4 regions of the Desulfosporosinus burensis genome follow, and region 1 is predicted to be linked to each of the others. Evidence: riboswitches for the same ligand, from Rfam matches in the RefSeq annotation. Region 1 holds a riboswitch; each other region holds the start of a gene.
What was found. Region 1 has a riboswitch for cobalamin ahead of thiC (phosphomethylpyrimidine synthase ThiC). Riboswitches for the same ligand answer to the same signal wherever they lie in the genome.

Region 1 (7,823 bases):
ATTTCTTCGCTTAACCGCTTCTGCAACGCTTCGTCCTTCGCCTCGATATCCCTTTGCATCTGAGTTCGATAGTCTTTAACCCTAATACTCAAGGCACTATCTTGGATCGCTAGAATCTGTACCGCAAGCAACGCCGCATTCCTTGCAGCGCCGATGCCTACGGTCGCCACAGGAATTCCCGGGGGCATTTGTACTATGGAGTAAAGGGCGTCGATTCCTTCCATGGCTCCACTGTTCATAGGTACACCGATGACAGGTAAAATCGTTGCACCAGCAACAACCCCTGGCAAATGGGCCGCTAAACCTGCCGCCGCGATAATGAGTTTTCCACCTTGGGCTTCAAAACCTTTTACCCAATCAACTGTTCGTTTTAAGGTTCTTTGGGCAGAAGAAATTATAACTTCAAAAGGAACTCCAAATTGACGAAGAACTTCCAGGGCTTCCTCCATAACTAGATAATCTGAATCACTTCCCATAATGACCCCAATTTGGCTCATTTACCTCACCCTCCTTGTCTATAATGTCCTCTTCTCGCAGTTAGCAAGTTCCTCCAGTTTTCCCAAGGTGTTCCCCAACTAATTTCATGGCACAGAAACCTCCACACATAGAACAAGCTTCCGCTCCCTCTTCGTTACGCTCTCCTCGGATCCGGCGAGCTGTTGGAGGATCAATGGACAGTTCAATTTGTTTTTCCCAATCTAATGCTTTACGAGCATGAGCCATGGCTAAGTCCCATTCCCGTGCACCCTTAACACCATTAACTATATCGGCAGCATGAGTGGCGATGCGAATAGCAATCACCCCTGCATGCACATCTTCAGCGGTTGGTAAGCGCAGATGTTCGGCTGGTGTGACATAGCAAATGAAGTTTGCACCTGCCATAGCAGCCGCTGTAGCTCCAATGGCTCCTGTGATATGGTCATAACCCGGCGCAATATCCGTAACTAAATTGCCAAGTATATAGTACGGAACATGATGACAGAGTTGTTTTTGGAGCAAAATCGTGGCTGGGATTTGATCTACAGGGACATGGCCCGGGCCTTCTACCATCACCTGAACCCCCGCTTCTAAGGCTCGTTGCACCAATTCTCCAGCCACAATCAAACCTTGAACTTGGGCACGGTCCAGAGAATCTTCGATACAACCAGGTCGGATCGCATCTCCAACACTAAGTGTTACATCGTATTTTTTACAAATCTCTAGCACACGATCAAATTGAGCATAGAGCGGATTCTCTTGCTCGTTGTGAAACATCCAGCCAGTTAAAAAGGCCCCTCCACGACTTACTATATCTGTAATTCGTCCTTGATTTTTTAATCGTTCAATAATAGACATATTTAAAGCAGCATGAATAGCCATAAAATCGATGCCCCGCTTTGCCTGACGTTCAATCATTTCAAACATATCCTCAGCAGTCATACCGACAACGCTTCCGTGCTTAGCAATACTCTCCATACCACCTTGATAGCTTGGAACAGAACCGACAGGTAATGTGAAGTTATCGAGTACTTGACGGTGGAAGGCATCAACATCTCCGCCAATACTTAATTCCATAATCGAATCCGCACCAGCCGCAACGGCAACCTTTATTTTATGAATCTCATCCGCGAAGTCTACACAGTCCGGTGACGTCCCGACGTTAGCATTCACTTTGGTGCGAAGTCCTTCCCCTACTGCAATCGCGACCGAGTTCTTGCGTTGATTGTTCTTTAAGATCACGACCCGACCTTGAGCTACCTTCTCACATAACTGATCCGCTGTAAGCCCTTCTACCTTAGCTAATCTCTCTACCTCAGGCGTAATAATACCTTGTCTTGCTTTAATAAGTTGTGTCATTTTAATCTCTCCATTCAAATTCTATTTTTTCATTTATGAAAATAATTTTACCAACTTCATGTAGTGCTTAGCTTAGCTGAACTTATCCAGGGACAAATGTGATTGCGATCATCGTTATTCATCCAATCGTGAGACTCCCCCACCGAAGTCTCGATGTTCAACTTTAGTTGAATGAGTTCACTACTTCGAACCACGCACCTCGAACCTCGCCTCAGCACTCCCACGGCAGTTCTTGAAAGAACTCGCCCGCTACAGCCATAGCACAACCCTTTTCGCATTTTTTGCAGAAAGGTTTTTCGCTTGAGTGAAAATCTTTAAGCCTTTCTCGATCTAAAGCTAACGTTTTCTGAGCCTCTAGATTCTGCGCCCGCCGTGCTTGACTCATTTTCAGGTCCCATTTTTCTGCTCCTGGGTACCCTTTGGCTAGATCAGCTACATGAGCAGCAATACGCGAAGCCACCACTCCCCGATAGACATCCTGCGCATTGGGATAACCTATATGTTCAGCGGGTGTGACATAGCAGAGAATGTCTGCTCCAGCAGCACCAGCCATCGCTCCTCCAATAGCAGCTGTTATTTCGTCATATCCTGGGGCTACATCCGTCGATACCGGACCGAAGACAAAATACGGAGCACCTTGACATACTTGTTTTTCAAATTTAACCGTAGTCGCGATTTGATTAGGTGGAGTGTGACCAGGTCCCTTAATCATGATTTGAACCCCTGCTTGTCTGCTTCGCTTCACCAACTCGCCTAAAATAACGAGTTCTTCTGCCTGCGAACGACATAATGAATCGGCACCTGCACCTGGTCGCATAGCATCTGCTAAACTTAAGGTCACTTCATACTTTTTGGCAATTTCCAGGATGCGGTCAAACATAGTAAACAAAAAGTTTTCCTTGTTATGATAAAGCATCCAGCCCATTAGCAAGGACCCGCCTCGGCTGACCAGATTTAGGACCCGCTGGTCTTCCTTAGCCGTTTTAAATAATCCGGAGTGAAGGGCGCTATGCAAAGCCATAAAATCCACTCCATCGGCAGCTTGGCGTTCCATAACCTTGAAAAAATCATCTGGCTCAAGTGCTAAGGCTGAACCCTTAGTATGTACAGCTTCAGCAAAAGCCTGATAAACGGGTAGTGTACCTAAAGGCAACGGTACTCTTTTTATAATTGTCCGCCTTGCCTCGTCCATATTGCCGGCTGTACTCAAATCCATGATAGCATTGGTTCCTGCCCTGATGGCCTCATCCACTTTAAATAGTTCATCCGTAAGACTATCCTCGTCTGTAGCTAAGCCAATACTGGCACTAACCTTGGTACTTAGGCCTAGCCCAAATCCTTGAGGTCTTTGGGGCTTGTGATGACGGTTATAGGGAATAACAATCCGTCCGGTAGCAACCCGTTCCATAAGTAGTTGGACATTCATTTGTTCGCTTCGTGCTACCAAGGTAAACAACGGGATTTCCCGACCCTCTTGGGCCATTTCCATTAACGTCAACACCATAAACTCTCCTTTCTATGTTTGGAGTCATTACCTTGAAAAGAACATTCTGGAGTGAAAAAACAAAAAAAGCCTCTAATCACACAGTGACTAGAGACTTTTCCATAATCTCATTCACGCTACTCTTGGTTCTTCGACAAGGTAGGCTTTACTAACTACAGGCAGGTCTCCTGGCTTACGGATCAACACGTCTGAAGCACCTTCCGGGAACTACCCCGTGGTTATATACTTCTTGCTCCCCGTTTACAGTGGCGGGACCGCGCCGGACTTACACCGACTTCCCTATTCTCCTCATAGTGAGGCACCTGTAGTAATTAAATTTTCTAAGCATAGTATAAACAATAAACGTATCGTTGACAAGGTCTTTTGTCGATAATTATTGAAGATTTCATTACAAGCTTATCTTATTATCATCCTCACTCTGATGCTTCTTCTGTTTTATAGATAGAATTTTTGGAAATTATGCTGTACTCCCCACTACTGTGCACGATTCTAGAAACAAGTCGAATTTGGTGCTTGCATTCTGTACAATAGCCAAAGGCAAAATATTTCTTTGTTTTAGTGACTTCCTTATCTTTCTCTATAAGTTTGGAACATTGCGGACATGATATAGTCACTTTGTCAAGGAAAGCCTTCAACTCTTTAACTTTTATTTCATTTTCGATTTGGTTCTTTTCCCAGTTTATTATGGCCCCTTCAGAAAAATCAAAGACCTTTTTGAAAATCTCTGAGGTATAGAAAGCATCACTTAATGCATCGTGAAAGGGAAAAGTTTTTTCAATCCCTAAGGCTTCCACGGCATTTTCTAGACTTGGTTGCATTGTTATAACCCCATGATTCATATAGATTTGCTGAATATTAATAAATCTGTCAAAGGATAGTGAGCCAAAGCCAAAAAACTGGCAATTATCTCTTAAACCTAAAATATCATCATGTCCCCAAGAGCATAAAACAGAGTCCTTTCCAAGCCATGAACTAAAGCTCTTGATTGCTTGATTGAAAGGGGTTCCTTGACTAACCTGCCTTGTATTGATCGTCGTTTTCTTCTTAACATAGGGGTTTATTCTCTTATAAATCACTGGCTTAACGATTAAATTGAACTCGCCAATGGTCTCCAATCGTTCGTTGAGTTTGACCGCTCCGATTTGAATGATTTCACTTTTCAAAGCTGGATTTGCATAATCCCCTTCTTTGAATTTAAAAAACATATTGAATTCCAAATCAAACACTATATAGTTCATTGTTACCTCCTCTGTCACTCGTTTTATTATAATCCTTCCAAAGAATAAACGCACATCTTAGTTTTATCATTCCCTTCTAAAAGTGCATAGTCTTGGTATTGTTGCACAAATTGTGCCATAATCATCCAAGGAGGATCCGTGACATGCTAGATGCATCAATCGTTTGAAGAGGGAGGTTTGCTAGGCTATACAAGTTGGTATAAAAATAATGTTTATATAAGTCTTTTTTTTATTTTTCTGCGAATACTTAATCAAGAGGTGATATTATGTGGTTTAATAAAAATACCGAATATGTACTAAAGGAATTGGAAGTAAACTCAACCACCGGTTTATCTGAGAATGAAGTAATTCAACGACGAGAAAAGTACGGTTTAAATGAGTTAGTAACTAAGAAGCCTAAAACTTTACTTAGGATTTTCCTCTCTCAACTAAACAATATCATGATCTATATTTTAATCGGTGCTGCTCTTATTTCTGGATTTATTGGGGAAATAAGCGATGCTGTTATTATTGGAATTGTGATTCTTATTAATGCCATCGTAGGGGTCATCCAAGAATCTAAGGCCGAAAAAGCTCTCGATGCCTTGAAAAAGCTTTCGACTCCTAAAGCATTAGTGAAAAGAGATGGGACATTAAAGGAAATTCCTTCTCAAGAAGTAGTCTCTGGGGATGTCGTGATAATCGATGCTGGAAGATACATTCCTTGTGACCTCCGCCTTATAGAAACAGCCAATCTTCAGATTGAGGAATCAGCACTTACCGGGGAATCCGTTCCCTCAGATAAACAGGCAAATTTACTTATTGAAGCTGAGGATACCCCTCTTGGGGATCAAAAAAATATGGCGTTTAAGTCCACCTTGGCAACCTATGGTCGTGGAGTCGGCATCGCTGTTGCTACAGGAATGGATACTCAAATTGGAAAAATTGCCACCATGCTCGAAGAATCAGTAGACGAGCAAACCCCTCTTCAAAAGAAAATTGAGGAGTTAGGGAAAATCTTAGGCATCGCAGCCATAAGTATTTGTGCCCTTATGTTTTTAGTAGGAGTTCTTCAAGATAGAGATCTTTACGAAATGTTTTTAATTGCTCTTAGTTTGGCTGTCGCAGCAATTCCTGAAGGATTACCCGCTATTGTTACTATTGTCCTTGCTATGGGTGTTCAACGACTGATCAAAGAACACGCGATCGTCAGAAAACTCCCTGCAGTAGAAACTTTAGGATCTGTATCAATTATTTGCTCTGACAAAACCGGAACACTTACCCAAAATAAAATGACAGTCACCCACTTCTTTGCTGACAATTTTTTAGCGGACATAGCATCCTTAGATTTGACTAAAGATGCTCATAAACTTCTTCTAGAAAATTTAGTTTTATGTAACGATTCTACCTACTCAGAGACGACTAACACAGGAGATCCAACTGAAATCGCCCTTGTAGAGGCTGGAGCGAAGTTTGACATTTCTAAAGATGCTTTAGAGAAATCCCATCCAAGGGTCCAAGAAATTCCGTTTGATTCGGATCGAAAATTGATGACCACTATCCATAATCATGAAAATCGATTCATGGTCATGACCAAAGGTGCCTTAGACAGTTTGTTGAAAATTTCAACGACCGCTTACCTAAATGGAGAAACGGTGACGTTAACCGAAGAACTTAAAAACGAACTTCTGGAAGCCTCGAACACAATGTCCGATGGTGCCCTAAGAGTCCTAGGTGCTGCTTATAAGTCACTCGCTACTGTTCCCTCAAAGGGTGATATTATAGAAGAGAACTTAACGTTTATTGGGCTTGTCGGAATGATTGATCCTCCTCGACTAGAAGTCAAAGACTCCATAGCCCTTTGTAAAAAGGCTGGCATCAAAACCATTATGATCACGGGAGATCATAAAAACACTGCCTTCGCCATAGCTAAAGAACTCGGTATTTCTAATGATATCGAGGAAGTTATCTCTGGTTCTGAGCTGGATAAACTAACTCAAGATCAGTTAAATGATAAAATCGAACGTTTATCTGTCTTTGCACGAGTTTCTCCGGAGCACAAGGTAACCATTGTCAAAGCGATTCGATCCAAGGGAAACATAGTTTCTATGACGGGGGACGGAGTGAACGATGCACCTTCTTTAAAAGCTGCTGATATTGGAGTAGCCATGGGAATCACAGGAACAGATGTTGCCAAGGGTGCTGCCGACATTGTTTTAACGGATGACAACTTTTCAACGATTGTTTCGGCGATTAAAGAAGGCCGTAATATCTATAACAATATAAAAAAGTCGATCATCTTTTTATTATCTTGTAATTTGGGAGAAGTTATTGCTCTCTTCCTAGCGATCTTATTAGGCTGGGCTTCTCCACTAAGACCCATCCATATTTTATGGGTCAATTTAGTGACTGATACCCTTCCAGCTCTTTCCTTAGGTGTAGATTCTGGAGATCCGACAGTCATGGATAAAAAACCCCGTGATCCAAAAGCAACCCTATTTGCAGAAGGTGCTGGTGTAAGGCTGATCTTAAATGGTTCTTTAATCGGAATTTTAACCTTAATCGCCTTTGCCATAGGAAACAAGATATACCCTGATTCCTTAATGCATGCCCAAACAATGGCCTTCGCAGTCTTAAGTATCTCTCAACTGTTTCATTCTTTAAACATGAGACATCCCGATAAATCGATTTTCCAACTGGGACTGTTCACAAATAAAAACTTAATTTATTCCATAATACTAGGGATTTTGCTCCAAGTGATTGTAATTACAGTGCCAGCCTTAGCGTCAATATTTAAAGTTTATCCTCTGACTTTTATGGACTGGGCATTCGTTTTGGTACTCTCAATTATGCCGTTAGTGATCAATGAACTTGTGAAAGCAATTCGCAGAAAATAACACTATTCTTAAAAATTCCCACATTCAACACTTCCACGCTTCCAGAACGAGTTGACTATAAAAGTTAGAGACACCGCAAGAAGTCTTCTTGTGGTGTCTCTTATCACTATTATTCCTATGATTACCAAAAGCTTAACTGTTGATAAGTACTGATCCTTTGGTATTGGTTGAGTAAGCGATCTAACTGCTGACTAACCTCTACAACCTCGTGATCAATGAGGTTACGAGTTAGAGCGAATTTATTGAGTCTCTTACGTAGTTCCTCTATTCTTTTCAAAAGTTTCTTTTCCACGTGGATTCCTCCTGAATTAACATCCTCAAGAAGAATTTTAATTCTTTTTGAGGGAAATGGCAAGAACACAATATCCA
Region 2 (7,823 bases), on a different contig from region 1:
TCACCACTTCTTCCGAAAGTCCGAGATTGAGAGGACCAAACGAGATATCTTGATACACACTAGCGGAAAACAACTGACTATCCGGATCTTGAAAGACGATTCCAACTTTCTTGCGTAATTCGATCAGAGCCTTGTTTTTATAAGAAATATCTTGTCCGCGATACTTGATAGAACCTAAGTTCGGACGATAGATTCCGTTAAATTGCATGAATAACGTGGATTTACCGGCACCGTTTGAACCCAGAATCGCTAGCTTTTCTCCTTTTTCAACCTGTAAACTCACTTTGCGCAAGGCCTTTGTACCATCAGGATAAGAATATTCTAGGTCAACCGCTTCAAGTATAATTTCCGGCAAATTTATCCCCTCCCTAGTAAATTCAACAAGATCAAAGGAATCTCAAAAACAGTTATAATCATGTAATTTCTAAGATTAATTGGATATTTCTTGGTCAGCACCTTAATCTCTCCCGTGTAACACCGCGCTGCCATGGCATTGTATAGTTCTTGAGATTTGACGAAAACCTTCCCCAGAAGCGCAGAGAAGAGCCGACTCATAGAACGGAAAGAACTTTTCATTGAGATAAAGCCTGAACGAGAGGCCTGGGCACGATGAATAGTGGTAGCTGTTTCCATAAAGACAAAGATAAAACGATAAATCAGCACCATTAATTCAGTAATAATACTAGGAACTTTCATCTTATGGAGTACTGTAATTATTTCAGTCATGGGAGTGGTTAGGGCTAGAAAGTAAAGACAGGAAACAGCCCCTATCGATCTTAGAAAGAGATGAACTGCGGTGATCAGATCTGGGTAGTGTATTCCTACTGTTAGGCCATTAATAGTTTGAGCTAACCAAAACCCCGAAGGATTGGTCGAGACTGAAAAAGCAATCGTTAAAACGCTGATCAGGAGAAACGAAAGAGGAACAAGCATTAGCTTGACAAAAACTCGGGCGGGGATGCCTGCTTTGCAGACTATCCCTATAGCCATTATGGCTAACACAATAAGAGGGGTGATTACTGTAGGAGAAGTTAGGCACACTACCATGGTGATTATCGCAAAAAGAGACTTTTCCACCGGGTGAACTGTTTTTAGATTATTGCTATAGGCGTAACAATCAATGCTAATCATGCTTGATCCTTCTTGCAGACACTGTGTTTACCCTTGGCATAACCTATATAATAGAAGAAAAATCCGCTTCCGAGGGCTGCCTGCAGGGCAAACAAGAAAGTTTCGACTTCTCCGCTCGGCGGTTCATATAAGGGTTTAAACCAAGATTCATAATTAGGAGCGAGAGTGCTGATAGCTGCTGAGGCTCGTTGATCAGCTCCGGCGAATTCGCCACCACGTACCAGAAAAAGGGGACCAAAGGCCAGTAAAACTACAATTAACAGTAATATCCCATTCTTTACAATCGGTTTCATGCTTTTACCTCCCGTTTGTTGTTAGGTAATTCTTTTCCAGTAAATACGCCTAAAAACTGCAACTCTTTTTTACTGTAGGTACTTAGAATATTAATCACCAGAACAGTAAGGATACCTTCGCTTATGGCTAAGGGAAGCTGAGTGAACGCAAAGATGCTCATGAATTTTAGTGCGGAAGCCATTACTCCGCCCGAAGCCGCGGGAAAAGCCAGCCCCAACTGGAAAGAGGTTGTAATGTAGGTCATTAGATCCCCCAAAGTGGCTGATAGAAAAACCGATAGCCACAGGGGAGCTCCCAATTTATTACAACCCTTATAGATACCATAAGAGACAAAAGGTCCCACAATCCCCATAGAAAACGTGTTTGCTCCGAGGGTCGTTATTCCACCATGAGCTATTAGAAGGGCTTGAAAGATTAAGACAATCATTCCCAAGACGGTCATCGCTAAAGGTCCGAACAGAATGGTACCTAGACCTACGCCTGTCGGATGCGAACAACTACCAGTTACCGACGGAATTTTCAGGGCAGACAAAACAAAAGCAAAGGCTCCGGCCATACCGAGCAGCATCTTTAAACTGGGATGGAGAGTCACTGTTTTCTTAATGGAACGTACCCCAGCAATAACAAACGGAATCATAACAATCCACCAGAAGGCGGCCCAGTTAAAGGGCAAGAATCCTTCCATAATATGCATAGCATAAGCATTATTAGGAAAGATCATATAGACAACCAGAACGTAGGTTATTAATAGGCCGATATTCTTAAACTTGCGTAGACCCATAAAATTAACAACTCCTTTTGATTTCTAACCCATTATCTTCTAATGAAGAATTTGTCCCCCACTGATCATAACACCGTACCCTATACCCCATGCTTTGGTTAATAAAAACAAAAAAACCCTTCACCAATAGAAGGGTAAAAAGCTTAACCAGTATCAGGTAACAATAGCAGTCCTGAAGACACAGGTATCCACCCCCTAACATTCCCGTAGGTAGTTGCAAATTCGGAATAAGCAGGTCTCCTGGCTCAAGATCTTCGTCAAATCACGTCTTCCCGGATAAATTCCAGTGACAACTATGTGAGTTAACTCCCTTGTACAGTGGCGGGCACCGCGTCAGCTTCAACTGACTTCCCTTTTCAATTCTTTCCCTCGGAAAAGAATCACTCATTCCTATATTTAATTGTCTTTTACAGTAACATAAAATATTGCATCTGTCTATTACTTAAAATATATTCAATATCAGTAGCGTTGCATAAAGCTTTTACGCAAAAGTCAAATTCTATGTTACAAAGAAAACCAACGGAAAATGGCGTAAACTGCAGATATCCCTGATTATTCCTGTCAAAACCATAAAAAAAGCCTTATAATTAGAGTTAGGGTAGTTCTTGCCCAAATCTCTAATCATAAGGAGATAAAAAATGCAAGGCAAGAATACTACAAAATCCACATTTATGCAACTGTTTCAACCGGTTTTTTCTAAAAATATTTGGACTAAAATTCATCAAGAAGTTCCAGACCTTGATAAGCGAGTCCAAAAACTTAAAACAAACCAACTCGCGTTACTTATCAGTAATGCTCAACTCCAAGAATTTAAAGCTTTACGAAAAATCAGTGCCAGTGTTCAAAGTAATGACTTCAGTCGTACCATTGGCTTAGAAAGCATTAGTCATAGTCAAATTTCACGAAGACTTAGAACTCTTCCTGTTAGAGTCTCGGAAATGCTTTTTAAAAACCTATTAAACGAAGTAGCTCAGAAAAAAGGGTTCGGACTGATCCAGCAACGCCTTGGAAACCTGTTCATGATTGATGCATCTACGATAAGCTTGTGCCTTTCTAAGTATCCTTGGGCTGTGTTTAGAAAAACCAAGGCCGGAATCAAAATGCATCTGCGACTAAGTTTCGACGGAATGGCTGTCCCTGACGCAGTGATTATTACTCCGGCAAAGACGGCAGACAAGAAGAAACTGGATGAACTGATTGTCAAAGATACTGACGCCCTTAATATTTTTGACCGGGGTTACGTGGATTACAAACTATTTGATGACTACTGTGAAAAGGGTATTCGATTTGTAACTCGCCTTAAAGAGAATGCTGTGGTTGAGTTTCTTGGACAACGAAACGTTGAAGAAGATGGTCCAATTGAAGAAGACGTTGATGTTATTCTTGGAACGAACAGCCGAAAAATGAAGCATAAACTTCGTGTCATTACCATTGATGATTCGGTCAACGAACCCTTTTCCATCGTCACGAATGACTTTAATCGAAGTGCCGAGGAATTTGGTGAGATTTACCGGTATCGCTGGCAAATAGAGCTGTTCTTTAAGTGGCTGAAACAACACGCTCAGATCAAACATTTTTACGGCACAAGTGAGACATCAGTTATTAACCAGTTACTTTTAGCACTCATGACTTATTGCGCACTCGTTCTTCTAAAACTTGAAATCGAGGATAAAAGAGACTTACTGAATTTGCAAAGAAGCGTTATCTCTTGTTTATTTGAAAGCTATGATTCGTTTCTAGAAAAGCTTCGGCGAAAATGGGGAAACGGTTCTCGGAGAATCAACTATGATCGTATTTACAAAATGACAGAGCATCAGATTATGAATGAAGAGACGGATTGGCTCAATGATTTAACCTACGATCCCGTTATCCCCTAAAGTTATATTATGTAAAAATGTGGAAAAGAACTACCTTCTATGTCAACGCTCCTTTGGCCTATGGGAGGAAAAACCACATGGATGTATACACCAATAATGGTATATTAAGTAATTATAGAGAAAGCATTTTCTTTATTGACATGACTCGATCTAGTTTGATGCAACGCTACTGATTCAATATATTTCTGAGAGTTTAACTGGGCTGCCTCAATTTGATTGCAAAATCACTTTTTTGATAGGGTTATGCTCATAATTCACTTATTTTTTTAGTTAATCTAGTGGTTCAAAGTGGATGTGAACATTCTCCAAACGAGCCACATTGTTTTTCAGTTCGCTTTTTATACTGTTTGATATCGTTTCCAGTTTATCCACAGTAAAATCGCCCCGAACTCCACAATGCAAGAACGTTGAAACCTTGTTCCCCTTGCGGTATAGCTTTATGTCATGGCAGTCTACATTGTCCCTTATTTTTAGGACTGCAGTTTTTATGTTATCGATAATATCCTGCTGTGTTTCAGTAATATCCTCAGTTTCTACCACTTGTTCAGCTCGTTCAAAGTAAAGACTCACATTGTCAACATTGTTTATTGCCTTCTGAACCATGTTGCCAATCCTATGGGATAATTCATGGGAATCCTTTAGGGTTAAGTTTTCCTCCAATTCTATGTGTGCAGTAATCTTCTTTTTTCCTTCAAGTTCATAAACATGTATATTATGAACATTTGTACAATTAGGAATCTGGTTTATTAATTCCTCTAAAGTGCGGTTAAGACTTAAATCAGCATTCCCGACAGCATCAACAGGAAATGTGCTGACCACAATATCACACCTCGGTATTTTCTCTGAAATCCTTTCCCTGATTTCATGAACTATAGTATGAACGCTTCTATGGCTTTGATATGGGTCAACGCCAACATTTATATCAATATACTGAACTGCCCCAGAAGGTCTGAGCCTGATTTCTGCAACCTGAATAACACTGGTGATTTTGCAGATTTCCTCTTCGATCATTTCTTTCATCCCGTTTGGTGCAGTATCTAACAAAACATCGATGGTCTCTCTGCCAAGCTTGATGCTCACCTTAATAACAAGCAGCGCAACCCCCAAAGCAGCTACTGGGTCTGCGTACTTTAAAACAGGTATGTTGAAATAATCACCTATCCAAACACACATCAAGCCCACTATAACTACTGAGGAACTCCATATATCACTGCTAAAATGAAGTGCATCCGCTTCTAATGCCTGACTGCCATGTTCCTTGGCAGCCTTCTTCAACACTCTTACTCTTGAGGCATCAACCATGATTGAAATAATCATGGTTAATACGCCCCACTGAATTCCAATTAATTCCACACTTTTGCCCAAAAACAACTTTTCCACAGCTTCATATATAATCCATACACAGGTTATGAGGAGTAAAGCTGTCTCTATAAGAGCTGAAAAACTTTCTATCTTCCCATGTCCATAGTGATGCTTAGAATCTGCAGGTTTATCGGAAAACTTTACTGCAAAAAAGGTTATAAGCGCAGCGCATAAATCCAATGCAGAATGCAATGCCTCAGATAAGATTCCTAAGCTGCCTGTAAAAATACCCACTACAGTTTTCATTAATGTGAGGAAAACTGCTGCAAAAACAGAACTCAATGCTGCCTTTTGTTTGTCTATAACCAAGATCAGACCACTCCCATTAACTTATTGAATTAATAAGTAACTTGAAAATTCAACTTGTTAATTATACTATCGTAAGTATTCAATTGATTCAACCGTGACAACCAGTATGTCAAGTTCCTCCATTTTATATTTACTGATTTTCAGCATAGCACTTTCTACTTAAATGATGGAAGCAGTATTTCGACCCGAACCCCTCCATCCGTTCTATTCGTCGTGGTTATCTTCCCCCCGTGCTGATCAAGGATGCTGTGCACAACAGATAACCCCAACCCGGTACCTTTTTCCTTCGTCGTAAAAAACGGATCATAAATATAGGGCATGTCGTCCGGTGAAATACCTGGTCCCTCGTCACTGACGGCGAAACCTACAAAGCCAGCTTGTCGAACTCCCTCTAGCTGAATCACACCGCCATCTCCCTGGGCATCGATGGCATTGAGTAAGATATTCAGTATGACCTGCTTAATCTGATCCGGGTCGACCTCAACCACTTGCTCCTCAATTTGGCTTCGCGCTTGTATTAATTCAATATGATGTTGCCCCAGGGCAGGCTGGATCAGGGAAACTCCTTCTTCCAAGAGTTTCCCTAACTCAATCCCACCACGTACAGGCTCTTTAGGACGGGCAAAGGACAGAAACTCGCTCACCAAGCGATTTAACCGTTCACACTCTTCCAGAAGCACCCTACAGTATTCTGAAACAACTCCATCCTCAATTTTCTCCTGCGCCAGTAGTTGGATGCTCACTTTCATAATTCCCAAGGGATTGCGTATTTCATGGGCCAACCCGGCGCTCATATGCCCCAGCGCCGTTAATCGTTCCGTTTGCCGTATCTCACCCTCCAATCGTTTTCGTTCCTGCCCTTCTTGCTTTAACTTCTCCACCAACTGCGTTTGAACTTGCAAGGCGAGCTGATGTTTGCGTGACGCCTTCCGTTCCTGCTCAGTCAAGAATCCAGTTAACCAGCCGATTACGTTTATCAAGCCTATTTCCACCCACTGCGTATACATGGCCGATGGCGCCATTGCCTGGAGATATATCATCAACGGCAGGATGAGGACCGTAATGACCAAGCCGGATATTATCCCCCCAGCAGGGCCAAAACGCATGGCAGCATAAATCACCGGGAGGTAGTACGCGAATTGCAATAAAATGTGATAGTTCATTTCGTAATGGTAATTCGTGTAGTGAATGACCGTCAAAATCACTACAACAATCCCAATCGCGATAAGATCAAAGAGAGTCCGAGCACGATCTTGTGCAGGGGGTTCATGATTTAGCAAAGAAGATCTCCTCTCTATCCTTTTATCCTCCCCTAAGTGGGGATCTATTCTTGTATTTTAACATATACAAGAGTAGGACAGGCACCCATTGTAAGCTGCTTATCCTACTCTACCCTTTTCTCTTTACAATTCCTTGTTACCGGACATATTTAATGATCCTATCCTTTAGCATAATCAAATTTCAGGATTAACCTTTTTTCAAGCACCTTGCTTTCGGCTAATTCGTTTTCATGACACGCATTGCGTTTATGACAGCAATCACCGTTACGCCGACATCAGCAAACACTGCTTCCCAAATAGTAGCGATACCCCCAGCACCTAAAACAAGTACGACAGCTTTAACGCCCAAGGCGAAAAATATATTCTGCCAGACGATGCTTCGTGTCCTTTTGGCAATTTTAATGGCATTCACAAGCTTTGAGGGTTCATCTGTCATGATCACAATATCCGCAGCCTCTATGGCTGCATCAGAGCCTAACCCTCCCATTGCCACGCCAACATCGGCACGAGCCAGTACCGGGGCATCATTAATACCATCTCCGACAAAGAGCAGCTTCCCTTTGGTCTGCTTTTGTTTTTCTATGAGCTCCAGCTTCTCAACCTTCTGATCAGGGAGTAATTCAGCAAATACTTCATCAAGGCCCAACTGACGCCCAATCGCTTCTCCCACTAGCTTGCTGTCTCCGGTAAGCATCACTAGTTTCTTTACGCCAATCCCCCGAAGCTCTCTTACCGCTTTTTCAGCATCATCTTTTATCTCATCCGATATTACAATATAGCCTGCATAGT
Region 3 (7,823 bases), on a different contig from region 1:
CACACTTTTAAAGATATTCATCTTCTGTCAGTAAATTAAACAATGGATTGAATGATAACCATATTATACCATGATTGAACGGGCCACTTCAATTTATTTATCTTTTCACAACTTAGAACGGTAGAATCCCCATAACAGGGCATCCTAACTCATCCAAGTAATTTAGCCCTATTTCCTTTGTTAAAAAACCTAATTAGCAGAGTCATACCGCCATTTAGCAAAGTACTTTTTCTCGTAACTGCGATTACCCCTTCGATCTTAATAGTTTATTAGTATCTCCGGAATGAATAAATCATCATAAATAAAAGGTCAGAATATGATAGACGGATTGTCTAGCATATTCTGACCTTTTAAAAATAAAGCCAAACCTGTTTTTGGTTGCGGTTCAATTAGAGTGAACACGTTTTGCAAATGCTCAGGTCTCAATTGACCACGCCCAACGTTGTTCCTCAACGATCCTTTGAGCTTTCGAATCCCAGCCAACTGGTTGGCCGTTTAATAAGGTCATGATCGTACCAACGCTTAGACGTCCAAAGGTAAATGCTTGGGCTCTTTCACTCGCCAAGTTTGCCAGATGATGGAACAATTTTTGCTCTCCAAGGAGCAAGAGTTCTGAGGTGGCCCCTTCGGTCGTTGGAAACTCTGCCAGATGTTTTAAGGTGTCTAGATTAACCCCAGCTAGCGCGGCATGAGCAAGTAAGATTTCCATTCGGGCATCTGCCACACGATTATGGGTATGGAAAATTCCGCCTGCAACTTTAATGAGCTTTCCGATATGCCCTACGAGAATCACTTGTTCAATCCCCCGGTAGGCAGCTTCTTCTAATAGATAGCCAACAAAGTTACTCATCTGGATCACAGCTTCAGTCGGGACTTTAAAACGTTCAGTTGCCACTCGATACCCATAGTGCCCTGGAGTGAGAACTATGGTTTTGTGCCCATAGGCTACTGCCTGGTCCAACTCCGGTAGAATCGAGGTTTTAAACGCCTCCTCGGACATCGGTCGGACTATTCCGCTTGTCCCAAGTATTGAAATTCCTCCAACGACCCCTAGCCTCGGATTAAGAGTACGCAGGGCAGCAGTTTCTCCGTTAGGAACCTTGATCATAATTTCGAGTTCCTCTTTAGGAAAGACCTCCCGAACAGCCTCAAAAATCATCTTCCTTGGAACCGGGTTAATGGCACTTTCCCCAACCGAGATGGCCAATCCTTTTTTAGTGACAGTCCCAACCCCCTGGCCCCCACGGATGTGAACCTCTCCTAAAGGGGAAATATAGCGTGCGATCGCCTGAATCTCAAGCCCATGCGTAATATCCGCATCGTCTCCACCGTTCTTCAGAATGCTTGCCCTCGCTTCTGGATATCCAGATTCACCCCCATGGATGGGCATTGTTAAGCGCGCCGAATTCGGTAGTGGAATCTCTACCCGCTCAGCTAAACTTTCCCCTCTAAGGAGCAGACAGGCTACTTTGGCTGCACCCGCTGCACAACTACCTGTGGTATATCCTTCGCGCCAAGTATGTCGATCTTTTTCTCGCGCCATAATTTCTCTCCCACATTTCAAATTAATCAAAGTAATTTTCATTACTTTGATTATTGAAAGAAAGTATAAGCCATGTGCTGCCTCGTTGCAACTAATCTTTAAACATTAATACCTTCACTAAACCATTTATTAAGCCTATAAAACTCCTAGTTGAAGTTGGAATCGAACAAAGAGTGCCAACGTCAATAACATAACAACAAAAGCAATTGTCCAATAGTCCCTTGGGGTAAATGCTAGCTCGCGCATCGATGTCCAATTCCGGTTCAAACCATACCCTCGATTGAGCATTGCCATCGAAAGCGAATTGGCCATCATAATCGAATTGATAAACAAAGGAATCATAATCGGAAGGTAGGATTGGAGGGAACCGATGATCCCCTTCTCTTTGAATTTTGTCCCACGTGCCTTTTGAGCCTCTAAAATTTGCTTGCGTTTTTTATCCAGGGTCGGAATAAATCGTATCGCCGTTGTCAGCATCATGGCTACCTCAACGGGAACCTTCATCTTATGAAAGAATTGGGTGAAGTCATCCATGGACGTGGTCAAAGTCAAGACAGAAGAAGCGATCATCATACTAAAGAGACGCAAGATAAACGTAGAGCCCATCAAAAATCCCCCCAAAGTGGCCCCTAATCTGTCTCCTGGCAGGGCATAAAAGAGGATCGCTTGGCTAGAAACCTGTTCAAAGCGCTCAGGTGTAAAGGTAAATCCTGTGATTAGAATAATCGAAATAATGATAGGAATCAAGGGAACCAGCATTCTTCCGATCTTTCGCAACGGGATTTTAATCCAAATGGCTAAAAGCCCTGTCGAGAAAACAATCAAGAGTTGAAATCTTGGATCTTGGAATAGAAACGATAGAATCATAAACCCTAAGAAGCCGAACATTTTGGTCCGTACATCCAGACGATGGATCAACGTGTCTCCCGGTAAGTGCTCTAATAACATCCCTTCTGCTCCAGTCTTTCGAACAGCGCTATAAACTCACGTGATTCGATGAAGGTTCTATGACCTAAAATATCCTTCAATTGCGAGGAGAGCCTACAGAGTTGGGGTGGAATAATGGCAGAGTCGAGCAGTATTTGTTCCTTAGAAAAAACATCACCAGGGGTACCATCTAACATAATCCCGCCCTCTTTCATGACTATGACCCGCTTGGCATATTGGGCAACTAAGTCCATATCATGGCTAATCATGATAATTGTGGTCCCTGCAGCATGGAGTTTACTTATCAAAGCCATCATTGACTGAACACCTGCCCAGTCCGAGCCAGTGGTCGGTTCGTCAATGATTAGCAGTTTAGGCTTTAAGGCAAGAATTGAAGCCACGGCAATCATTTGCCGTTCTCCTTTACCCAAACTAAACGGATGAACACTACGGTATCTTTCTAACCCAGTATACTGAAGGACCTCATCCACTCGTTGTTTGATTTCCTGGCCTTTGTAGCCTGCATTTTTAAGCCCGAATTCTAATTCTTTCTCGACAGTAGCGGAAAAAATTTGATGATCAGGATTTTGAAAGACGTACCCGATGGTTTTTGATAGATCAGACGTATCATACTGTAAAGTATTCATTCCCTCAACGATAATCTCTCCTCGGGTTGGTTTTAAAAGTCCATTAAAATGTTTAGCTAAAGTTGTTTTTCCAGCACCGTTTTGCCCGATGAAAGCCACGAACTCTCCAGTTTTAATCGTCAGATTAATTCCTCGCAAAGCGGGCTGGCTTGAATTGTACTGGTAAAATAGATCGCTGACTTGAACTGCGATTTCTGTTTCTGACCAATATGGTTCCTGCTTAAACAGGCGATTCTTTATCTCTCCTTGACCTGGCGCTTGCCCATGCCCATGTTTGTGCCAATGTCCGTATTTGGGTAACAACGCTCTAATTATGTTTTCCGCAGACGGAATATCTAAAGGGATTTCAGCAAAGGAAATCCAGCCCTTCTCGTAAAAATCCCAGCCGAGCTGACTGACGGGTAACGGCTTTATCCCCAACTGACTCAAGAGGGGAAGATCGCGAAAGAGTTCAGTCGGCAGTCCCCTCCAGAAGACTTCCCCTTGCTTAAGGACAACGACCTCATCTGCCTTGTGAATCAGTTCTTCGCTGGAGTGTTCAACTAACAAAATGGTCAAATCCTTTTTCCGTCTTAGATCATCCAGCGTTTGATAGATTTCTGATCGTCCTATCGGATCGAGTTCTGAAGTTGGTTCATCCAGCACCAAAATTTGAGGTTCCATCACGAGCACACCGGCAATCGCCAAGCGTTGTTTTTCTCCACCTGAGAGTTCTTCAGATAAACGTTGCTTATATCCTCTTAAGCGGACTTTTTCTAAGCTTTGATCGACCCTCAGATTAATCTCATCGAAGGGAACTAAAAAATTGCGAGGGCCAAATGCGGTGTCCTCCTCAACCGTTCGACCAATAATTTGGGTCTCTGGATCCTGTAGGACAAGCCCAAGAACTTTGGACATCGACTGAACTGCAGTTTTCCCTACATTTTTGCCTGCTATGCTCACCTGTCCTGTTAATTTTCCTTCCAGCAGCTGGGGAATTAGACCGTTTAGACATAAACTCAAGGTTGTTTTTCCCGCCCCTGTGGATCCCATTAAGACAATAAATTTTCCTTTTTCCACGGTCAAGCTTATGTTTTTCAAACTAAGTTCTTGGGCGTTCGGATAACAATAAGAAATATTATGGAGTTCGATAGCATTTTCAACGGGTTTTACGGTTTCCACGATTTCTACGGTTCTTACAGCTTCTGCAGCTTCTGCAGCATCTACAGTCTCCACGGTTTCACCTCATCACCTAAATGAGTCGACTTCCCTTAATTGCTTTGTAGGCTACTGCCGAAATAATCACGTTGAGAGCTGCCCCGACGACGAGAAAAGGCATCAAGCCCATTACCCCTCCCATACCCATCAACGGCAGCATGGCAAAAGATGATACAACCCCATTCAGGATAATTCCGACGATAACAGCCGGAATCAAACCGAGCTTTTCATTCACCCAGCGATAGGCCACAGCCCATAAGGCCATTTGTAAAGCAATATATAAATGGATCGGAATCGTCATAGGAAATCCGATCACCGCTGCCGTCAGCAAATGCCCAAAAGCAATGACAATCGCCCCCGTAAGTCCTCCAAAGGCCAGTGCAGCGAAAAATCCGGGTGCCGAATCCATACCGATAGTTCCGACCGGACTTGGGATCTTAATCAGTGATCCCACAGCACTTAAAGCAATAAAAATGGCCATAATCGATAGTCTTTTGACACTCCAAGCGGAGAGTTTTATGTCCTGTTGTTCTGTTTCTAAATTATTCATAAACAATTCCTCCTTAAATTTAGTACAATGTACCGATTTTCGTTAAAGGTAATAAAGGAAACTTTGATGAAAGGACATGATCAAACGTCCTTGATGATGTAGATGATGTAGATGATAGAGATGTCGGAAATGATAGTGGTGTTAGTGATGATTGTGATAATAAAGCGGAAGAAGAAAATATAAGACAGGTCGAAGGTCCAGCAGATTTATCCAAGTCGAGAGGACAAGTTGAATCAACGTGCAATCGCTTGTTTATCGTGGAGGCAAGTAGTTCGGCTTCCAAACGTATCCCTCTTGACCCTACAGAAATGATGTCATGAATACTTGAGATCTCTAAGAGGAACTGCAGAGCTTTGACTTGGACAATTTCTGGATCCTCTGGATTATTGAGCTCTGATCCAACTTTAGGCAAGCCTAAACAATAGACGTCATCTCCTGATTGGGCTGTTCCAATACGCAACTTGTTTTTCTCAGCCACCCCGATCACACTAATTCCGAGACCGGTTTGCTGAGTCGTCATGTTTTTTTCTGTGCTGATCGCCATGGGTAGAGTTTCTAATCCTGCAGCTTCTAGTTCATCGTTCACCCCCTTTATTATTTCATCTCCTGTCGGGTACGGCTCATTAGAAATCGCCACCGTCATTAATTTTGGCACAGCCCCTGTGGAAAGGACTTCTAACAAAGCGACTCTTGTCGTTAACCTTCCTGTAATAGACCAGGGAACCTGATATGTATCTAATTCCTTCATACCAATGGCACCACAGGAATCACAGGAAGCCACTAAATATTGTGCCTTGTTTAACGAAACAACCTCAACATCTCGACCCTGGTATCCCAATCGTTTCACCCCATTCTCTAAAAAGTCAAATAAAAAAGTTCATAGTCAATTTTCTTCTCAACTCAAGGTTGGAAAGAAGATTGACCATGAACTTTACCTTAATCCATGTTCTTAAATACGTTACAGGCAGGTCTCCTGACTCAGAATCATCAACGTTATACGCCTTCCCGGTTTCCCAGTGGCAATGCATAAGTCTCCTCTTTACAGTGGTGGGTCCGTCCGGGATTTTCACCCAGTTCCCTATTCTCCCTCATTCAAGGGCACCAGTAACAAACGAATATTTAGTTATCTGTATTTTAATGCAAGATGCCTAAGATTACAAGATTAAATTCTAGCTTTTTTTTAGTTTTTGCTCGATTACATATTCATTATTAGATCTGTAATCGTCAAAGATTTAATAACGCGCTTCTTAGGCTTTGTAATGGCAGATGCTTAGAGAAATACTTTGGTTAATATTTTGAATCAGTAGCGTTGCATAAAGCTTTTACGCAAAAGTCAAATTCTATGTTACAAAGAAAACCAACGGAAAATGGCGTAAACTGCAGATATCCCTGATTATTCCTGTCAAAACCATAAAAAAAGCCTTATAATTAGAGTTAGGGTAGTTCTTGCCCAAATCTCTAATCATAAGGAGATAAAAAATGCAAGGCAAGAATACTACAAAATCCACATTTATGCAACTGTTTCAACCGGTTTTTTCTAAAAATATTTGGACTAAAATTCATCAAGAAGTTCCAGACCTTGATAAGCGAGTCCAAAAACTTAAAACAAACCAACTCGCGTTACTTATCAGTAATGCTCAACTCCAAGAATTTAAAGCTTTACGAAAAATCAGTGCCAGTGTTCAAAGTAATGACTTCAGTCGTACCATTGGCTTAGAAAGCATTAGTCATAGTCAAATTTCACGAAGACTTAGAACTCTTCCTGTTAGAGTCTCGGAAATGCTTTTTAAAAACCTATTAAACGAAGTAGCTCAGAAAAAAGGGTTCGGACTGATCCAGCAACGCCTTGGAAACCTGTTCATGATTGATGCATCTACGATAAGCTTGTGCCTTTCTAAGTATCCTTGGGCTGTGTTTAGAAAAACCAAGGCCGGAATCAAAATGCATCTGCGACTAAGTTTCGACGGAATGGCTGTCCCTGACGCAGTGATTATTACTCCGGCAAAGACGGCAGACAAGAAGAAACTGGATGAACTGATTGTCAAAGATACTGACGCCCTTAATATTTTTGACCGGGGTTACGTGGATTACAAACTATTTGATGACTACTGTGAAAAGGGTATTCGATTTGTAACTCGCCTTAAAGAGAATGCTGTGGTTGAGTTTCTTGGACAACGAAACGTTGAAGAAGATGGTCCAATTGAAGAAGACGTTGATGTTATTCTTGGAACGAACAGCCGAAAAATGAAGCATAAACTTCGTGTCATTACCATTGATGATTCGGTCAACGAACCCTTTTCCATCGTCACGAATGACTTTAATCGAAGTGCCGAGGAATTTGGTGAGATTTACCGGTATCGCTGGCAAATAGAGCTGTTCTTTAAGTGGCTGAAACAACACGCTCAGATCAAACATTTTTACGGCACAAGTGAGACATCAGTTATTAACCAGTTACTTTTAGCACTCATGACTTATTGCGCACTCGTTCTTCTAAAACTTGAAATCGAGGATAAAAGAGACTTACTGAATTTGCAAAGAAGCGTTATCTCTTGTTTATTTGAAAGCTATGATTCGTTTCTAGAAAAGCTTCGGCGAAAATGGGGAAACGGTTCTCGGAGAATCAACTATGATCGTATTTACAAAATGACAGAGCATCAGATTATGAATGAAGAGACGGATTGGCTCAATGATTTAACCTACGATCCCGTTATCCCCTAAAGTTATATTATGTAAAAATGTGGAAAAGAACTACCTTCTATGTCAACGCTCCTTTGGCCTATGGGAGGAAAAACCACATGGATGTATACACCAATAATGGTATATTAAGTAATTATAGAGAAAGCATTTTCTTTATTGACATGACTCGATCTAGTTTGATGCAACGCTACTGATTTTGAATATACTTAATTAGTCAATTCACTGTATACTACGTAAAATCACTTAAGATATATAAGGAAAA
Region 4 (7,823 bases), on a different contig from region 1:
GAGTAAAAACCACAGACGCTATCTTACCCGGATAATCCACAAAGGAGGTCTTCACGAATCCGGCAATATTCATCATACCACCTCTGGCATTACGAATTTTTTCCTCTGGTCGTACTCTTCTTTCTTTCCAAGATTATAGTTCTTGACCGGTCTAAGATAACCTGTCACTCTGGACCATACTTCGGCTTCGGCACCACATTCAGGGCAAGTGAAATGTTCTCCGCTGATGTATCCGTGAGATTTGCAGATACTGAAGGTTGGGGTGATGGAGATGTAGGGGATTTTGTGTTTGGTAAATATCTTTTGAATAAGTTGCTTACAAACCTTAATATCCTCAACCGCTTCTCCAAGATAAAGGTGCTGAACCGTTCCCCCTGTGTAAAGAGACTGCAATTCGTCCTGTAGCTCCAAAACCTCAAAAATATCATCCGTATAGCCTACCGGAAGTTGGGTTGAGTTTGAATAATAAGGGACTTTATCACCAGCAGTAATAATTGAGTCATACCTTTTAGTATCCAACATAGCCAGACGGTATGATGTTCCCTCTGCTGGCGTCGCCTCTAAATTGTAGACGTTTCCGGTCTCATGTTGAAATTTAACCAGCAGCTCTCTCAAATAGTTCATGACACTAACCGAAAACTCCCGCCCTTCTTCAGTTTCAATTCCTTTTCCCATGAAATTCAGTAACGCCTCATTCATGCCGACGATACCGATCGTACTGAAATGATTGTGCCAATAATGCCCAGTCCGCTCCTTTGAATGTCTCAAATAATAGCATGAATAGGGATACAGTCCCCTTTCTGACTGCTGCTCAATAATTTTCCGCTTGATTTCCAAGGCCGTGCGCCCGATTTCCGCCATTTGTTTCAGACGTTCCATAAATTCCTGTTTTGTCTTGGATAGATACGCTAATCTGGGCAGGTTAATTGTAAATACACCGATTGATCCTGTGAGAGGATTGCTTCCGAACAAACCCCCACCTCTTTTTCTAAGTTCACCGGTATCAAGCCTTAACCGGCAGCACATGGATACGGCATCTTCGGGAGACAGCTCTGAGTTGACATAATTAGCGAAATAAGGAATTCCATACTTACAAGTAATTCTCATAAAGGCATCCGCTACAGGACTCTCCCAATCAAAGTCTTTGGTAATGTTAAGGGTTGGAATTGGGAACGTAAACACTCTTCCCTTGGAATCTCCTTCCAGCATCACTTCACAGAACGCTAAGTTGAACATATCCAGCTCGTCCTGAAAATCTCCATATTTATCCTTAGTATAGGTTCCGCCAATCATGACCTGCTCATCTCTCAAGGTAGCAGGTACCTTTATATCAAAGGTAAGGTTGGAGAAGGGGCACTGAAATCCGACCCTCGTGGGAACATTGATGTTAAAAACAAATTCTTGCAAGCACTGTTTGACTTGGGTAAAGGTCAATTGATCATTCCGTATAAACGGCGCACAATAGGTGTCAAAACTTGACCAAGCCTGTGCTCCGGCAGTTTCTCCTTGTGTCGTAAAGGTAGAATTGACGATTTGCCCAAGGAAAGACCGTAAATGTTTGGCTGGGCCGCTTTCTACCTTGCCAGGTACTCCTCCGAATCCGTCAAGAAGGAGCTGTCTCAAATCCCATCCTGCACAATAGGGTCCAAAAAAGCCCAGGTCATGGATGTGGCAGTCTCCGCTTTCATGCGCCTCTCGAACTTCCTGAGGATAGATTTCATAAAGCCAATACTTTTTGGTAAAGACTTCTCGTATGTAATTGTTTAAACCATTAACACTTTTTTGTGTGTTCGCATTCTCACTAATTTGCCAGTCCTTATCTCCTAAGTAGTCGGAAAACATTCCAATGGTCGCTCCAATAAGAGCATCCATCTCACGGGTGCTTTTCCTTTTCTGACGATAAAGTATGAATGCTTTGGCTGTTTTGGCATGTCCGTTTTCTATGAGGACTTTTTCGACGAGATCTTGGATCGATTCTACATCCGGTTGCTTGTCCCAATAATCTCTATTTAAGACATCGACAACCTGTCTGCCTATTTCCTCAGCACGCTCATAGTCCGATCCTCCACAAGCTGTAGCGGCTTTAAAAATTGCATTCATGATTTTCTCTTGCTTAAAAGCCTCAATTCTCCCATTACGTTTAATAATTCCTGTTAACATCGGTTGAATAACCTCCAATTTTTTCAAATTACTAATTTTCCAATTAGAAAAGCCCCTTGACGATGAGCGCCAAGAGGCTATGTATTTCCCTGAATACAACAGTTACTTATGGAACCCCCCTATCGCTCGTAGAGTCATTGGTTCATTAACAAAGGCAGGTCTTCTGACTTAGGTTCATTAATGCTTCACGCCTTCCCGGTATGTACCAGTGGCCAATAGTATGAAACATCTCCCCATTACAGTGGCGGGACCGTGCAGGCCTTTAACCTGCTTCCCTTTTAAGCTGTACTCTTAGTACTTGCACCTTTATTTTCCAATATTCAATTGTTATCATGTTATCGTATATTAACCTAATGTGTCAACCATGAAGTTTAATAACGACTTTAGGAGCAAACACGTTTTCCATGGGGATAACTATTAAAAACTCATAAAAAAATAAAAAACGCAGAAGGGATTAACACTTTTATGTAGAATACTATTAACATAGGCAACTATTCATTATGAAAAAAGAGACCATGGAGGTCTTGACCTGGCATTAAGTCTGGTCATTATTTCCATGGTCTTTTTCATTTTTCAAAGGAGGTGATTATTGGCATATGAGCCCATGCCAGCTGTCTTCCCATAGTTTGTAAAGTAATGAATTCGACGTTCCAAAACGCCTTCAAAATCTTCCTGCATCTTACGTGCGAAAATGTCAACTCATAATCCATAAGGAAAGTTTGGATCCTTACGGAATACTAACAACTTCAGACCTAAAGATATTCTGATCTGACCGTCAAGATATCATTGGGTCTGACCCTAACAGAAAATGATCCTGTCCTAGGCAACTGCTTATGAACTTGTTCTGGTATAGGCTTTTATAATTCATAAAAGAAGGAGCGAACTGTGATGTGTGAATCGAATGCTTTTCTCAAAGATGGAGAAAACGAAGTGATGCTCATGAAGTCCGTTGATACCATCGAGCCCTTTGAAGATGGTCTTAAACTCGTAGATATCTTTGGAAAACAAATGTTTATTAAAGCCAGAATAAAAGACATGACCCTTCTCAACCACCGTATTATCTTAGAAAAGATTTAACCAACACCCTAGGCAACTTTTTGTAGCCTAGGGTGTTGGTTCGTATTATATAGTTATGTACTGCTTTTTCAGTTTACTATTGTTTAGTGCAGAGTCATGGTCTCGAACTCTGATAACAATTGGTTCCCCTCTGTAATATGGTTTTGTAAATGCTAAATGCTAGTTTGATCATTACTTTTTTGCAACTCTTTTATTTCTAAATTATGGGCATCCAGTGACCCCTTGAGGTCACTATAAAGAGTCAAAGCATCTATGAAGTGAATACCCCCCTGGCCCTTCATTTGTTCATAGCGATGTTTTATACTTGAACAACTCATAAAATTTCGCCAACCCTTTCTACATTAATCGTAGTATGAGGAAAGGATGCTAACTTTATTCCTTGAAAGCAGCACAATATTTTCCTTCAAGGAGTATTACTTTCTATCTTCTGAAAACCAATGCTGCGAAAAGCCTGGGGCTTCTTAATATTCAAATTTTAAATAAATTGGAATAGTTGTTGCATTATTAACATTATAATAATATTATATCACTGTATTACTATAGCGTTATGATAAGAAGGAGGGATAAAACAGATTTAAACTTTTAATATTCCGAACTCTGATTCTATAAAAAGGAGGAAGTAAAATGGATAGTAAAAAAGGCATTATTTTTACGGGAGCAGTCATTGGGATTCTTGCTGTCATCCTAGTTCGCTTTGGTAATCCTGTGAACATGGGAATTTGTATCGCGTGCTTTATTCGGGACACAACGGGAGCCTTGGGATTACATCGCGCAGACGTTGTTCAGTACATACGTCCGGAAATTATCGGGATTGTCCTGGGAGCCTTTCTGATGACATTTGCTAAAAAAGAGTTTGATGTTCGAGGAGGCTCATCCCCTTTCATTCGATTTATTCTTGGTTTTGTAGTTATGATTGGTGCTTTAATGTTTTTAGGTTGTCCCCTCCGCATGGTCTTAAGGCTTGGGGGCGGTGACCTTAATGTCCTGTTTGGCCTAGCTGGTTTTGCAGCTGGGATTATCGTTGGCATTGTTTTCTTAAAAAGTGGGTTTAGTCTTAAGAGAACTTATAAACTGTCCAAACTAGAAGGTTACCTTTTTCCAATGATTAATGTCGGGCTTTTTGTCCTTCTCCTTGTAGCACCTGCCTTTATCTTCTTTAGTACCAAAGGTCCAGGAGCTGGGCATGCGCCAGTGTGGATTGCTCTTGCTGCAGGATTGATCGTCGGGGTCTTAGTACAACGAACAAGGTTATGCATGGTAGGTGGTATTCGAGATGCTATTCTTTTTAAAGATACTTATTTAATTTTAGGATTTATCTCAATCATTGTTTTTGCAAGCTTGGGAAATTTATACTTTGGTTTTTATAAACTCGGTTTTACTGGCCAATCCGTTGCACATGTTGATGGGTTATGGAATTTTCTAGGCATGGCACTCGCAGGATGGGGTTCTGTGCTTCTGGGAGGGTGCCCCTTAAGACAACTTATTCTAGCCGCTGAAGGAAATGTTGATTCTGTCATAACTGTTTTAGGGATGTCTGCTGGAGCTGCCTTTGCTCATAACTTTTCCCTTGCCGCAAGTGCTCAAGGTCCTTCCCCTAACGGAAAAATCGCGGTACTCATTGGTTTTGCTCTCTTACTTATAATTGCTTATTTCAACCTAGAAAAAGATGTGAAAGCAACTGTACAAGGAGGTGTTAAGATTGGCGCAAATTGATACAAGAGGAATGTCCTGTCCCCAACCAGTACTTATGACCAAGAAGGCGCTGGAAGTATGTTCGACTGAAGTAACTGTTCTAGTTGACAGCAAAACAGCAAAACTAAATGTGGAAAGATACTTGAACTTAACAGGCTACACTATTAATACTGTCGAACTCGATGGCGACACTAATACCTTTGAAATATCCGCGAAGAAATAGTATTATGAACTATATTGTGTTATTCTACACAAATTCTTCTGCTATAAAATTTGCAAAATTTATAAAAAAATCCAACTATATAGGAGAATTAATCCCTTTACCCCGCAAGTTGACTTCCAGTTGTGGTATGGGTGTAAAATTTCACTTTACCAGCGATCTTTCCGCGATTATTTCTGACGAAATCGAGAAGATTTATGCTGTTGAAGGGAATCAGTACAAATTAGTTTATCGTGCTGAGGAGTGAACTCAATAATTGTAAGAGCTTCGTTAAGCGACGAAGCTCTTATAAAAGGAATGGTGTCATGGACGGATTATACTTAGATAATGCAGCCACTTCTTTCCCTAAGGCTCCTGGTGTGGCTGATGCCGTAGCTGGATTTCTAACCAATAGTGGCTGTAATATTAACCGAGGGCTTTACACGGCATCATTTGAAGCTGCCAACATTGTCTATGAAACACGGGAACTTCTGTGTAGCCTGTTTAATTTTCCTAAACCAGAAAACGTGATTTTTACTAAAAATATTACAGAAAGTCTTAATGTTATCCTCAAAGGGTTATTGAAACCGGGAGATCATGTGATTGTTTCTTCCATGGAACATAACGCAGTTATGCGTCCCCTAGCTTCATTGGCTGAAAAAGGGGTTGAACTATCAACGGTTCTCTGTAATACCAAAGGGGAACTTCGCACCAGTGACTTATGCCTCCATATTAGGTCTAATACAAAAGCGGTTATTATGACGCATGCTTCCAATGTCAGTGGAACGATATTACCTTTAGAAGAAGTCGGCAAACTATGCCAGGAGCATAATCTGTTTTTTATCATTGATTGCGCACAGACAGCTGGTTTCTTAACCATAGACTTTATTAGACTAAAGGCCGATGCGTTAGCTTTTACAGGCCATAAAGGTCTCTTAGGACCCCAAGGAATAGGCGGCTTTTACCTTAACGATAAATTAGCCTCTCTGGTTGAACCCTTGATCGAAGGGGGAACAGGGAGCGCATCAGAGAGTGTTCTTCAACCAAATTATATGCCCGATCATTTTGAAGCGGGCACATTAAACTTGCCAGGTATTTACGGGCTTAATGCCTCACTTAAATACTTAAGCGCGGAAGGCATTACTACTATTAGAGAAAAAGAGCTTAATCTTGTTCACAGGTTTATACAAAATGTGCAAACTATTCCTGGTATTCAGCTCATTGGCCCCGACCAAAAACAAGACCGAACAGGGATTGCTTCTCTTAACTTTTTGAATCACGATAATGCAGAAGTTAGCTATCAATTATTTAAGGACTTTGGGATCATGACCCGTTGCGGCCTTCATTGTGCTCCAGCAGCCCATCACACGCTTGGTACGTTTCCGCATGGAACGATACGCTTTAGTTTCAGTCATTTTAATTCAATTCAGGATGTGGACTGTGTGATTAATTCATTAAGAAAGAACTTTTAGTATTTTATCGACAAATAATCTGCCCCAGGCAAGAGCCCTGATGCAGATTATTTTTTTTATTTCCAGAGATGCTGAACTCGGTTTAGTTGAATAATCCGGTTGAATTACTATCTTAACAGAACCTCGGGTTCCTGGGCCAAGGCCCTAGCAATGACGACTTTCTGCAGTTCCCCTCCGCTCAGTTCATCTAAGTAGCGAAGAGCAAATTCCCCCAGACCTGTTTTTGTTAATATTCCTTGCACCAACGCCAAATCCGACGCTGTCGCCTCCCACTTGATGTAGGGTTTGCGACCCAAGAGCACAGCGTCAAAGACGGTCTGACGGTTGCTCTCGTAGTTTTGCGCGACATACGCCATTTTAAGGGCTATTGCCAAGCGACTAAGCTTAGACACTTCCTGCCCCTCCAATAAGATACTTCCCTTTTTCGGTAATAAAATCTTGTTCAAGGTCTTGAGCAGCGTCGATTTTCCAGCGCCATTGTTCCCGAGGATTGATAGGAATTCCCCCCTCAGTACAGTAAAGCCTACATTCTCTAATATTGTTCGGCTACCATATCTAAATTCGATCCCATTCACTGATAAGATCATCGTAACTTAGACCCCCTCACCAGAAGATAGAGAAATAGTGGGGCCCCGAGAAAGGAAGTGACTGCCCCAACAGGCAAAACCACGGGCGCAATAATCCGCCTAGACAGGGTATCCGCAGCCAGAAGGAGCAAGGCACCCATCACCCCAGAAGCTGGAATAAGGAAGCGATTGTCCCCACCAATCAAGCGCTTCACGAGGTGTGGAGCCACTAGACCAATGAAGGCGATGATTCCCAAGAAGGAAACGACGGTGGCTGTAATCAAAGAGGCAAAAAACATCCCCCACTGTCTTGTTCTTTCCACGTTGACACCTAGGCCCTTGGCCGTTTCAGCCCCACTGTCCAGGGCATTGTAACTCCAAGATGCCCGCCCAATGTCGCCGAACGTCCAAAAGACGACGGCAGCTACATTAACATCATTGGTGAAATACTGCAAAAGCATAGTAGCTGCCGAAAAGAGAGATCCTAAAGCGACCCCAGCTAACACCATAGACTCCGGTGACACCCCCTTATATTGAGCCAGAAAGAGAATGATCATGGTCGTAAGCATTGCCGCTACGAAGGCTGTAATAGTGACAATATATGGGTTATTAATCAGCAACGCTCCTCCGCCTGTACTTGGAGTACTACCTGCTCCC

Region 2: another riboswitch for cobalamin. It lies ahead of ACYQ3Q_RS00960 (energy-coupling factor ABC transporter permease); the one in region 1 lies ahead of thiC (phosphomethylpyrimidine synthase ThiC).
Region 3: another riboswitch for cobalamin. It lies ahead of ACYQ3Q_RS15820 (AIR synthase family protein); the one in region 1 lies ahead of thiC (phosphomethylpyrimidine synthase ThiC).
Region 4: another riboswitch for cobalamin. It lies ahead of ACYQ3Q_RS23175 (ribonucleoside triphosphate reductase); the one in region 1 lies ahead of thiC (phosphomethylpyrimidine synthase ThiC).

The regions. Positions count from the first base shown of each region.
Region 1 is NZ_BAAHYN010000007.1:161,517-169,339, forward strand. It holds gene purE (5-(carboxyamino)imidazole ribonucleotide mutase) at 1-497, opposite strand, end outside; gene bzaB (B12 lower ligand biosynthesis ThiC-like protein BzaB) at 538-1,836, opposite strand; gene thiC (phosphomethylpyrimidine synthase ThiC) at 2,048-3,334, opposite strand; cobalamin riboswitch at 3,481-3,661, opposite strand; gene ACYQ3Q_RS14150 (3'-5' exonuclease) at 3,754-4,578, opposite strand; gene ACYQ3Q_RS14155 (calcium-translocating P-type ATPase, PMCA-type) at 4,845-7,454, shown strand; gene ACYQ3Q_RS14160 (aspartyl-phosphate phosphatase Spo0E family protein) at 7,576-7,746, opposite strand.
Region 2 is NZ_BAAHYN010000001.1:170,348-178,170, forward strand. It holds gene ACYQ3Q_RS00945 (energy-coupling factor ABC transporter ATP-binding protein) at 1-355, opposite strand, end outside; gene cbiQ (cobalt ECF transporter T component CbiQ) at 358-1,131, opposite strand; gene ACYQ3Q_RS00955 (energy-coupling factor ABC transporter substrate-binding protein) at 1,128-1,424, opposite strand; gene ACYQ3Q_RS00960 (energy-coupling factor ABC transporter permease) at 1,421-2,206, opposite strand; cobalamin riboswitch at 2,420-2,609, opposite strand; gene ACYQ3Q_RS00965 (IS4 family transposase) at 2,845-4,083, shown strand; gene ACYQ3Q_RS00970 (cation diffusion facilitator family transporter) at 4,354-5,754, opposite strand; gene ACYQ3Q_RS00975 (two-component system sensor histidine kinase NtrB) at 5,910-7,034, opposite strand; gene ACYQ3Q_RS00980 (heavy metal translocating P-type ATPase) at 7,252-7,823, opposite strand, start outside.
Region 3 is NZ_BAAHYN010000008.1:204,811-212,633, reverse strand. It holds gene cbiD (cobalt-precorrin-5B (C(1))-methyltransferase CbiD) at 416-1,543, opposite strand; gene ACYQ3Q_RS15835 (energy-coupling factor transporter transmembrane component T family protein) at 1,679-2,491, opposite strand; gene ACYQ3Q_RS15830 (ABC transporter ATP-binding protein) at 2,482-4,278, opposite strand; gene ACYQ3Q_RS15825 (ECF transporter S component) at 4,349-4,864, opposite strand; gene ACYQ3Q_RS15820 (AIR synthase family protein) at 4,884-5,702, opposite strand; cobalamin riboswitch at 5,811-5,985, opposite strand; gene ACYQ3Q_RS15815 (IS4 family transposase) at 6,344-7,582, shown strand.
Region 4 is NZ_BAAHYN010000015.1:94,812-102,634, forward strand. It holds gene ACYQ3Q_RS23170 (anaerobic ribonucleoside-triphosphate reductase activating protein) at 1-76, opposite strand, end outside; gene ACYQ3Q_RS23175 (ribonucleoside triphosphate reductase) at 73-2,160, opposite strand; cobalamin riboswitch at 2,297-2,483, opposite strand; partial or broken gene ACYQ3Q_RS23180 (hypothetical protein) at 2,776-2,868, opposite strand; gene ACYQ3Q_RS23185 (CooT family nickel-binding protein) at 3,049-3,237, shown strand; gene yedE (YedE family putative selenium transporter) at 3,862-4,950, shown strand; gene ACYQ3Q_RS23195 (sulfurtransferase TusA family protein) at 4,928-5,152, shown strand; gene ACYQ3Q_RS23200 (putative Se/S carrier protein) at 5,157-5,396, shown strand; gene ACYQ3Q_RS23205 (aminotransferase class V-fold PLP-dependent enzyme) at 5,455-6,600, shown strand; gene ACYQ3Q_RS23210 (ABC transporter ATP-binding protein) at 6,708-7,187, opposite strand; partial or broken gene ACYQ3Q_RS23215 (FecCD family ABC transporter permease) at 7,184-7,823, opposite strand, start outside.